3 regions of the Massilia sp. GER05 genome follow, and region 2 is predicted to be linked to each of the others. Evidence: predicted binding sites of a transcription regulator. Region 2 holds the regulator's gene; each other region holds the start of a gene.

Region 1 (3,276 bases), 3.4 Mb from region 2:
GCGTGAGGCCGATGTCGAGGATCGACTTCACCCCCGCGCACACGACGGCGACGTTCGTGCGCGCCAGTTCCTGCAGGTCGGCGGAGATGTCGAAGCTCGTCTCCGCGCCGCGGTGCACGCCGCCGATGCCGCCCGTGACGAAGACTTCGATGCCGGCCAGCGCCGCGCAGATCATCGTCGCGGCGACCGTCGTCGCGCCCAACTTCTTCTCGGCCAGCACGTACGCGAGGTCGCGCCGGCTCACTTTCAGCGCATCCTGCGCGTTGCCCAGTTGTTCGAGCTGGTCGTCGGCCAGGCCCACGCAGATGCGGCCGTCGATGAGGGCGATGGTGGCCGGTACCGCGCCGGCGTCGCGGATCACCTGCTCGACCTCGCGTGCCGTCTGCACGTTCTGCGGGTACGGCATGCCGTGCGAGATGATCGTCGACTCGAGCGCGACGACGGGTTTGCCCGCCGCGCGCGCGGCTTGCACTTCGGGGGAAAACTGGAGGAAGGCTTGCATGTTCAGTCCTGTGAAAGCGGAAGGAATTCGGTGGCGAGGCTGTCCGGCCCCAGGCCGGGATGGACGGTCTCGGGCACGCCCAGGGTGAGGGCCGACAAATGCAGGCCGCGGCGGCACGCCAGTACGAGGTCGTCGGCGCCGTTGTCACCCCTGTCCTGCACGAGCGACCAGCAAATGGCGGCGGCGAACGCATCGCCGGCGCCCGTCACGTCGACGACGTCGACCGGCGGCGCGGCCAGGTCGACGATGCCGTCGCCCGCGGTGACGAGGACGCCGCGCGCGCCGCGCGTGACGATCAGGTCTTGCGCACCCTGGGCCTGCACTGCGCGGATGGCCGCCGCGAGTGCGGCGTCGTCGACCAGGGGACGCCCGACCCGCGCCGCCAGTTCGCCGGCGTTGAGGATCAGCAGGCGCACGCCGGACAGGTCGTCGGGCAGGCGCGCCATCTTCGGTTCGGATACCGCGACAAGGACGAGCGGCGTCGCGTTGCGGCGCGCCTGGTGGGCGAGGGCGGCGACGGTGTCGCGCGGCAGGTTCAGGTCCGCGACGACGAGCGCGGCGCCCGCGAGCTGCGCCTGGCGCGCGTCGACGAACGCCGGCTCCATGCGGTCATACAGCGCCATGTCGGCCAGCGCGACGACCATCTCGCCATCGCGGTCCAGCACGGCCGTGTACGTGCCGCTGCAGCAGCCGTCCAGGCGCAGCGCGCCGCGCACGTCGATGCCGATGCTGTCCGCGTGGTCGAGCAGGGCGGCGCCGGAGGAATCCGCGCCGATCGCGGTCAGCAGCGCGACCGTCGTGCCCAGCCGGGCGAGATTCTCGGCGATGTTGCGCGCCACGCCGCCGAACGATTCGCTCTGGCTGGCCGGGTTCGACGTGCGCAGGGCGATCGGCGCCGTCGAGCGCAGCTTGCGGTCGAGGTTCGCCGCGCCCACGCACACGACGGGACGGCGGTCCGGCAGCACGTAGGCGCGCCCGAGCAGCTTGCGCTCGCGGATCAAACCCGCGATATAGCCGGCGACCGCGGAGCGCGACAGTCCGAGCTGGTTGGCGAGCTCCTGCTGCGAAATGAAAGGATTCGCGCGGATGGCCTCGTAGAGATGTTGTTTCTTCGACGGTTCTGTCACGATGACGGTTGGATTAAACTTTTGTTTTTCATCTTAAACATATGTTTGCCCAAGGTCAACGCGGGCATATGCATGATCGGAGTCTAGCGCGAATTTATTCCCGCAAGATATAAATCTGCCAGAAAAATGGTATTTGCCAACACAATCGGGGTTCATGCATAGTTGGCATATTTGGTGCATCCCTCTGCCCGATTCTCGACCGGACCGCGACAATGACTACTCACTCCTTCAGCAACACTCCTTTCGAAGCCGCCGACGTCATCCGCGCCCGCAAGCCGGGCTTCACGCCGCGCGTGGCCCTGATCCTCGGTTCCGGCCTCGGCGTGCTGGCCGAGCAGATGGAGGATGCGGTATCGATCAGCTACGCCGACCTGCCGGGCTTCCCGATCAGCACCGTGCACGGCCACGCGGGGGAACTGGTCCTGGGTATGCTCGCCGGTGTGCCGGTCGTGTGCATGAAGGGCCGCGGCCACTTCTATGAAGGTTACGGCCCGGCCGTGATGACGTCGGCCGTGCGCACCTTCAAACTGATCGGCTGCGAGCTGCTGTTCGTGACGAACGCCGCCGGCTCGCTGCGTCCGGAAGTGGATGCGGGCAGCGTCGTCGTGCTGACGGACCACATCAACCTGCTGCCGGGCAGCCCGATGGCCGGCCCGAACGACGACCGCTTCGGCCCGCGCTTCTTCAGCATGGCCAATGCGTACGATGCCGACATGCGCGACCTGATCAAGGCCACGGCGGCCGAGAAGAACATTACCGTGAACGAAGGCGTGTACCTCGCCTGCCCGGGCCCGAACTTCGAGACGGCCGCCGAGATCCGCGCGTTCAAGGCGCTGGGTGCGGACGTCGTCGGCATGTCGGTCGTGCCGGAAGTGATCTCGGCCCGTCATTGCGGCCTGAAGGTCGCGGGCATGTCCGCCATCACGAACCTGGCCGAAGGCCTGACCCCGTTCCCGCTGTCGCACGAGCAGACCCTGAAGTATGCTGCGATTGCGGCCAAGGATATGGTTACGCTGATCCACGGGTTTATTGAACGACTGGGTAAAACCGCTTAATTGATGCGTCGTCCCCGCGAAGGCGGGGACCCAAGTTCTGCGTGCGTTTCGATAACGCGTACAAAATTGGGCCCCTGCCTTCGCAGGGGCGACGGGAACAGGGATAACTTATGTCACGCGCATTCATCCTCCTGCTGGACTCTTTCGGCCTGGGCGCCTTGCCCGACGCCGACAAATACGGCGACGCGGGCGCCAACACCCTCGGCCATATCGCGAAGTGGGCCGCGGATGCGGGCAAGCCGATGTCGCTGCCCACGCTGGAAACCATCGGCCTCGGCGCCGCCGCGCACAAGGCGAGCGGCGAGTGGCCCGCGGGCTTCCAGAAACGCGATGGTTTCACCGGCGCCTGGGGCGTCGCGCGCGAACGCTCGACCGGCAAGGACACGCAGAGCGGCCACTGGGAAATCGCCGGCGTGCCCGTGCTGTTCGACTGGGGCTACTTCCCGAAGACCGTGCCCACGTTCCCGCAAGCGTTGACGGACAAGCTGGCCGGGATCACGAACGTGCCGGGCTGGCTGGGCAACTGCCACGCGTCCGGCACGACCATCATCACGGAACTGGGCGACGAACACGTCGCCACCGGCAAACCGAT
Region 2 (3,276 bases):
GTGGAGCGCGAAAGGCAGCACCGTGTACAAGCAGTTGTGGGACATGATGTACGACCGCCTCGTGAATTACCACGGCCTGCACAATCTGCTGTGGTGCTGGTGCGGCGACGACGTGGCGTGGTATCCGGGGAACGACAAGGTCGATCTCGTCGGCATCGATTCCTACCCCGGCAACTTCGTCTACATTAACAACAAGACGGAGTTCGACAAGGCCTATGCGCTCAGCAACGGCGCGAAGCTCATCGCGATGACCGAGAACGGCCCGATGCCGGACATCGACAGCAGCCTCGAGGGCGGCGCGCCGTGGTCGTTCTTCATGTCCTGGGTCGACATCACGGCGGCCAATGACGATACGCGCATCAAGGCCGTGTATGCCGATCCACGCGTCATCACGCTGGAACGATACGTGTGATCAGAAGTTGTGACGCATGCCGAGCACGTACGCCTTAAGCGTCGCGCCCGGCGTGGCACCCAGACCGTTGATCGCGAAGTCGTAGACCCCGTTCGCGCGGTTGTCCAGGCGCGTCGTGTACGCGTACAGGCTGCTGCGCTTGCTGAGCGTGTAATCGTAGCCGAGCGTCGCATGCGTGGCGCCGGTGCCCGCGCCGGCGCGCACGAAGCCGATGCGCGTGCCGGCCGGCCCGCTCGCGTCGCCCGCGCGCGCAATGCCGATGCGGATGCCGTGCGGTCCCATCTGGTGCGACACGGACAGGTACACGGCATTGCGCGCCAGCTCGCCGGCGCCCGTCCCGTATTTCAAACGTTCGGCGACGACGGCGATGCGGGTCTGCGGGAACTGGTAGGCGAGGGCGGCCTTCGCGCCGGTGTCGTCCAGGCCCGGTCCCTGGTACTCGTGGTGGCGTTCGCCCGCCAGTACGGCATACCACGGGCCCCGTTCGTAGATCGCGGCGGCCGACGTCAGCGACGGCTGCGCGCCGCTTGCCGGCTTTTCTTCGTTCAGGCCGTGCGTCACCCGCAGCGACAGACCGTGCCAGGACGGGCTCCAGTAGTGAATCGAATTGGACTGGCGCCGGTCGAACGACGACTTGTCGCTGACGTTGTCCGCGTCCCCCGCGGATCCATTGCCCATGATGCTCATGTAGCCGGCCGTCGTCGGATAGAACGGGTCGAGGCCGGACGTGGCGCTGTTGTAGGCCGTCGTCCAGTGGCCCGCGAACAGCGTGCCCCACGTGCCGGCGAGGCCCACGCGGGTATCGCGTGCGGCGAGGGCGCCGGTGCCCGTGTCGGGCGACAGCGTGCCTTCGACCTGGAAGATGGCTTTCAGGCCGCCGCCCAGGTCTTCGCCGCCGCGGAAACCCAGCACGGAGCGGTTGTTCACGAGGCGCGTGAGGCCGGGGCCGGAGGACGCCGCCGCGTGTTCGAGGGCGACGTTGAGGCGGCCGTAGATCTGCACGGCGCCGTCTTGCGCGTGGACGGTGCCCGCGGCCAGCAGCATGGCGGCGGGGATTGACTTGATATGCATGGGGGATCTCCTTTGCCCGCATTGTCGATGCGGACGCGGAGACCGGGAACTACCGAAAGGTCAGGCCATCGGACTGCACTGCTCCGTCCCGGCCGCCATCGCCTTCAGGCGCGCCGGTTCGAGCAGCTCGACCTCGCGCTTGTCGACCTGCACGAGCCCCAGCTTTTTAAAACGGGACAGCAGGCGGCTGATGCTTTCGATGGTCAGGCCCAGGTAGTTGCCGATGTCTTCGCGCGACATGCGCAGCTGGAAGCGCGTGGACGAATAGCCGCGCGCCGCGTAGCGGGCCGAGAGGTTGATGAGGAAGACGGCGAAGCGCTGCTCGGCGCGCATGTTCCCCAGCAGGAGCATGACGTTCTGTTCGCGCGTGATTTCCTGGCTCATGATGCGGTGGAAGTGGCGCAGCAGCGCCGGCACCTGGCCGAACAGGTCCTGCAGGTTCCCGAACGGGATTTCGCACACTTCGCTGTCTTCCAGTGCGACGGCGTCGCAGTGGTGGCGGTCGGCGCTGATGGCGTCCATGCCGAGCAGCTCGCCGGCCATCTGGAAGCCCGTGATCTGCGCCTCGCCGGCCGCGTTGATCTGGTACGTCTTGAAGTGGCCGAAGCGCACGGCGTACAGGTTGCGGAACGGCTCGCCCATCTTGTACAGCGGTTCGTCGCGCTCCAGGCGGCGGCGCTTGCCGATGATCCGATCCAGGCGGTCGATGTCCGCGTCTTCCAGCCCCATTGGCAGGCACAGCTGGTGCATGCTGCAGGCCGCGCAACTGGACTTGAGTGCGGTGACGTTGATGGGGGATGCGGACGTGGTATCAGCGGCAATCATGGCAAGTACCTTCGGGTGATGTCTCGATTATAGACGTGCAGCCCGACTGCAACGAGGGAATTTGTCCCGACGTTGGTTGCCTGGCCAACGAAGTGTCGCGTGGACGTCAAGCGTGCGCGCCTTTGCGTTGTCAAGGATTACACTTCCCATGAATATTTGCCAACGGGAGAACCATGTCCGTCGAACAGCGTTCTGCTTCATCCGATTTGCATGACGGCGTGGAGAGAGCCGTCGCTGCGCCGCTGGCCGACGAGGACCAGGCCCGCGCCGATTTCTACGCGCTGTTCGCACGCCTGCTGCTGGCCCCGCCCGACGACGCACTGCTCGCGGCACTGGCCGCCGCGGACCCGATCGGCGCCGCCGGCGAATTCGCTCTCGAGGACGCCTGGCTGAAGCTGACCCAGGCCGCCACCGTCGTCGATGCGGCCGCCGCGGCCGATGAATTCTCGGCCATGTTCATCAGCACCGGCACGCCGCCGCTGAATCCGTACGGTTCCTTCTACCTCACGGGCCACCTGAACGATGCGCCGCTGGCCGACCTGCGCCACGACCTCGCGCGCCTGCGTCTCGCGCGGGCGCCAGGCGTGGGCGAGTTCGAAGACCACCTGGGCACGCTGTGCGAGACGATGCGCGTATTGATCCAGGGCGGACCCGGCATGCCGCCGCGTGGCCTGGCCGTGCAAAAACACTTTTTCGAAACGCATGTCCGGCCGTGGTATGCGGCCTGCCTGGCCGACATCGCGGGGAGTGCCGACGCGAATTTCTACCGGATCGTCGCAGGCGTCGTCGATGCCTTCCTGTCGATCGAAGCGCAGGCGTTCGCCGTGCTCGATGCCACCGACCCGATTGCCGCATGAGGACCATCATGAACGATGACAAGCAACCCGATCCGACCCGCCGCAGCCTGTTGAAGGCCGCGCCGCTGGGCGCGCTGGCCGTCGCCGCGGCCGCGCGTGCGCGGGCGCCCG
Region 3 (3,276 bases), 2.9 Mb from region 2:
TCGCGCGACGACGGCAAGTTGCGCGCGTCCGGCCGGCCGATCGCGGCGGTGTCGGCGCCCAACGACAACCACCTCGGCATGCGCCTGCCGGTGTACCGGCACAGCCCCCTGCTGGCCGGCGCGGAACAACGGCGCGCGGCCTATCTCGGCTCGCTCGGGATCGCGTTCAGCCTGCCCAAGCTGCTGCACGGGGTGATGGACGAGATGCCGATTCCCGGCGTGCGCATGACGCTGTTCGACGTCGGCCCGCGCGAGGTGATCGGGCACGATACGACGACCTGGCCCAAGGTGCTGTTCGACAGCCATGGCACGGCCGCCAATCCCACGCCGCCGCTCGACGGCGGCGATGACGTGTTCACGGCCACGCTGCCGCTCGATTTCAACGGGCGTCCATGGCAAACCACGTACAGCGTGCCGAAAGCCCGCCTGCGCACGCATTTCGACGTCTATTATCCGAAGCTGATGATGGCGTTCGGCTTCATCGGCTCCGTCCTGCTGTACGCCCTGCTGCACATCCTGACCTCGTCGCGCCGCGCCGCCCTCGAACTGGCGCAGGAGATGACGAGCGAGCTGCGCGAGAGCCAGACCAGGCTGCAGCTGTCGCACCAGAAGCTCAGGCGCCTGGCCGACCACGCGTACCAGATCAAGGAACTGGAGCGCAAGCGCATCGCGCGCGAGATCCACGACGACCTCGGCCAGAGCCTGCTCGCGCTGCGCATCGAAGCCGAACTGCTGGCCGGACGCACGCAGGGCACGCACAACCACCTGAACACACGCGCCCGTTCCACGCTGCAACAGATCGACACGACGATCAAGAGCGTGCGCCAGATCATCAACGACCTGCGTCCGACCGTGCTCGACCTGGGGCTGTCGGCGGCCGTCGAATGGCAGGTGAACCAGTTCCAGAAGCGCACGGGCATCCAGTGCGAGATCCGCGACGACCACGGCGAGATCGCCCTGCCCGACCATTGCGCGACAGCCTTCTTCCGCATCCTGCAGGAATCGCTCACGAACATCGTCCGCCATGCCAACGCGACCCATGTGAAGGTGGAGCTGCGCCTGAACGGCGGCTGGCTGTCGCTGACGGTACGCGACAACGGCTGCGGCCTGCCGCCCGGCGGACGCAACAAGTATGAGTCGTTCGGCCTGGTGGGCATCGAGGAGCGCATCGTGATCCTCGGCGGCACCTGCGCCGTCTTCAGCGAACCGGGCGGCGGCACGACCGTGATCGTGTCGGCGCCCGTCATCGGCGGGTCGGAACCCGCCGCTCCCCTGCAGCAGGAACACGGCCCGGGTTCGGCCGTCGTCTAAACACTTCCTTCGCAACGACCAGCGCCGCCCAACCGGGCGACGCCTCGTCACGCCTGTTCCCCGCGGGTATCGCAACTTCATAAGAAAGAAATTGCATAGCCGCTTCAACAACAAATGTTGTTTCTTTGACAAATATCAATATCTCATCAGATTGCCTGAATTACATTGACTACGTGTAAGGCGCGCCCACGAATCGACCCACTCGCTGGCAGATGTCATCACGAACCTTGAGGAATTACTGTCCAGCGCTGGCCCGACAAGCCAACACGACCACAACTAGGGAAGCAGTCACAACGCAATCTTCAACAACCAATGAGGATGACCAACATGAACGCCAACGACCTGTTTAACGCCGTAATGCAACTCGACCTGGAACCGATCAAGACGAAGTTGATGCACGTGGAGTCTGGCGAAGGCTGGAGCCTGGACAAGGCCAATGCCGTCGAAAAGGAATACCGGCGCTTCCTGTGCCTGATGAAGATGTATCCCGACGAGTCCATCGCGCCCCTGGTCGACGTGGACACGTTCTGGCACTACCACATCCTCGACACGATGAAGTACGCGGTCGACTGCGAGCAGGCTTTCGGCTACTTCGTCCACCATTACCCGTACGTCGGCATGCGCGGTGGCGACGACGCACAGTTCCGCATCGACAGCGGCGAGCGCATGCAGAGCCTGTACGAAGCGACGTTCGGCGAAGCCTATCCGGTGGCGGACGCGGCGCCGGTGGAAGCGTCCGGCACGGCCTATTGCGCCGGTCCGTGGGACAAGCAGGGCGCGCAGGCCGCCGCCCGCGGCGAGACCGCCTACTGCGCCGGTCCGTGGGACAAACCCCGCGCCCGCGCCGCCGCCGGCGCCGGTACGGCCTACTGCGCCGGCCCGTGGGACAAGCACGCCAGCACCGCCTACTGCGCGGGTCCGTGGGACAAGCCGCATGCCCATGGCGCCGCCCAGGCCACGACCGCCTACTGCGCCGGCCCGTGGGACAAGCACGCCGCCACCGCCTACTGCGCGGGCCCGTGGAAACAGGAGGGCGCACGGACCGGGAACAATGCCGCCACCGCGTACTGCGCCGGGCCATGGAAACCGGCCACCGCGACGTCGCCGCTGAACGTGTGAAGTACCGCCGGGGAGCGCGTTCCTCGTACGCACTCCCCGCGCCTACCCATTGCCCGCTCCGGAACAGGCGCGGGCCTTTTTCTTTTGAGATAATTCTGCCAGTGAACAACTCTTCGAATGACTAGGTGTCGCACCGCATCCGAGACGAGTAAGTTGCAAATTACAAACTTTGTGTCGCCGAACGCGATTCGGCCGCACGCCTCTGGGAAGATTATGCAGGCCGTTCTGAGGGACGCATTTTCCGTTAACCGGTTTTCGTTCTGGACCGGCGCACTGGTGTCGACGCTCGTCGGCAGCGCCCTGTACGTGATGACCCAGCGGTCGATCGAAACGAATGCCCAGGAACGGTTCATCAACCATGCCAAATATGCGCAAAGCGTCATCAACGTGCGCATCAAGTCCTATACCGACCTGCTGCGCGCGACCGGAAGCCTGATCCATAGCACCGACATCCTGAGCCACCGCAAACTTCACGAATACGTGCTCGGGTTGGACCTCGCCAACAACTTCCCGGCGGTCGATTCGATCAATTTTGCGCTGTACGTCACGGACGACAGGCGCCAGCCCTTCCTCAGCGACCTGCGCGAGGAAATGGGAGGGCACATCCACGCCGCGGCGCCGCTGGACATCGTGCCGCCGGGGCAGCGCGACGCCTATCTGATCATCAGTTATATCGAGCCGGACCAGTCGGGCCCGGGCCATTACGGCATCGACCTGATGGCCAACCGTTATTTCAGCAAGCAATTGGCCGAGTCGCGCGACAACGGCACGGTCTACGCCTCCGGCACACCCATTCTTGCCTTGTCCGGCCCCAACGATACCCATCTGGGCATGCGCATGCCGATC

What was found. Region 2 encodes FNR, which switches genes on or off when oxygen is low (the NO sensors DNR and NnrR bind a similar motif). Its sites were predicted from a motif close to TTGATNNNNATCAA; they were not measured.
Region 1: the regulator FNR is predicted to act here: its motif matches at 1,675-1,688, upstream of ACL58G_RS30385 (carbohydrate kinase).
Region 3: the regulator FNR is predicted to act here: its motif matches at 1,437-1,450, upstream of ACL58G_RS28335 (glycine-rich domain-containing protein).

What each region holds. Positions count from the first base shown of each region.
Region 1 covers NZ_CP178858.1:6,901,804-6,905,079, reverse strand. Annotated here, with positions in the region: gene ACL58G_RS30390 (pseudouridine-5'-phosphate glycosidase) at 1-502, opposite strand, end outside; gene ACL58G_RS30385 (carbohydrate kinase) at 505-1,629, opposite strand; gene xapA (xanthosine phosphorylase) at 1,842-2,684, shown strand; gene ACL58G_RS30375 (phosphopentomutase) at 2,795-3,276, shown strand, end outside.
Region 2 covers NZ_CP178858.1:3,526,511-3,529,786, forward strand. Annotated here, with positions in the region: gene ACL58G_RS15880 (glycosyl hydrolase) at 1-412, shown strand, start outside; gene ACL58G_RS15885 (porin) at 413-1,483, opposite strand; gene fnr (fumarate/nitrate reduction transcriptional regulator Fnr) at 1,544-2,308, opposite strand; gene ACL58G_RS15895 (TorD/DmsD family molecular chaperone) at 2,527-3,165, shown strand; gene ACL58G_RS15900 (formate dehydrogenase) at 3,174-3,276, shown strand, end outside.
Region 3 covers NZ_CP178858.1:6,411,117-6,414,392, forward strand. Annotated here, with positions in the region: gene ACL58G_RS28330 (CHASE domain-containing protein) at 1-1,311, shown strand, start outside; gene ACL58G_RS28335 (glycine-rich domain-containing protein) at 1,639-2,430, shown strand; gene ACL58G_RS28340 (CHASE domain-containing protein) at 2,644-3,276, shown strand, end outside.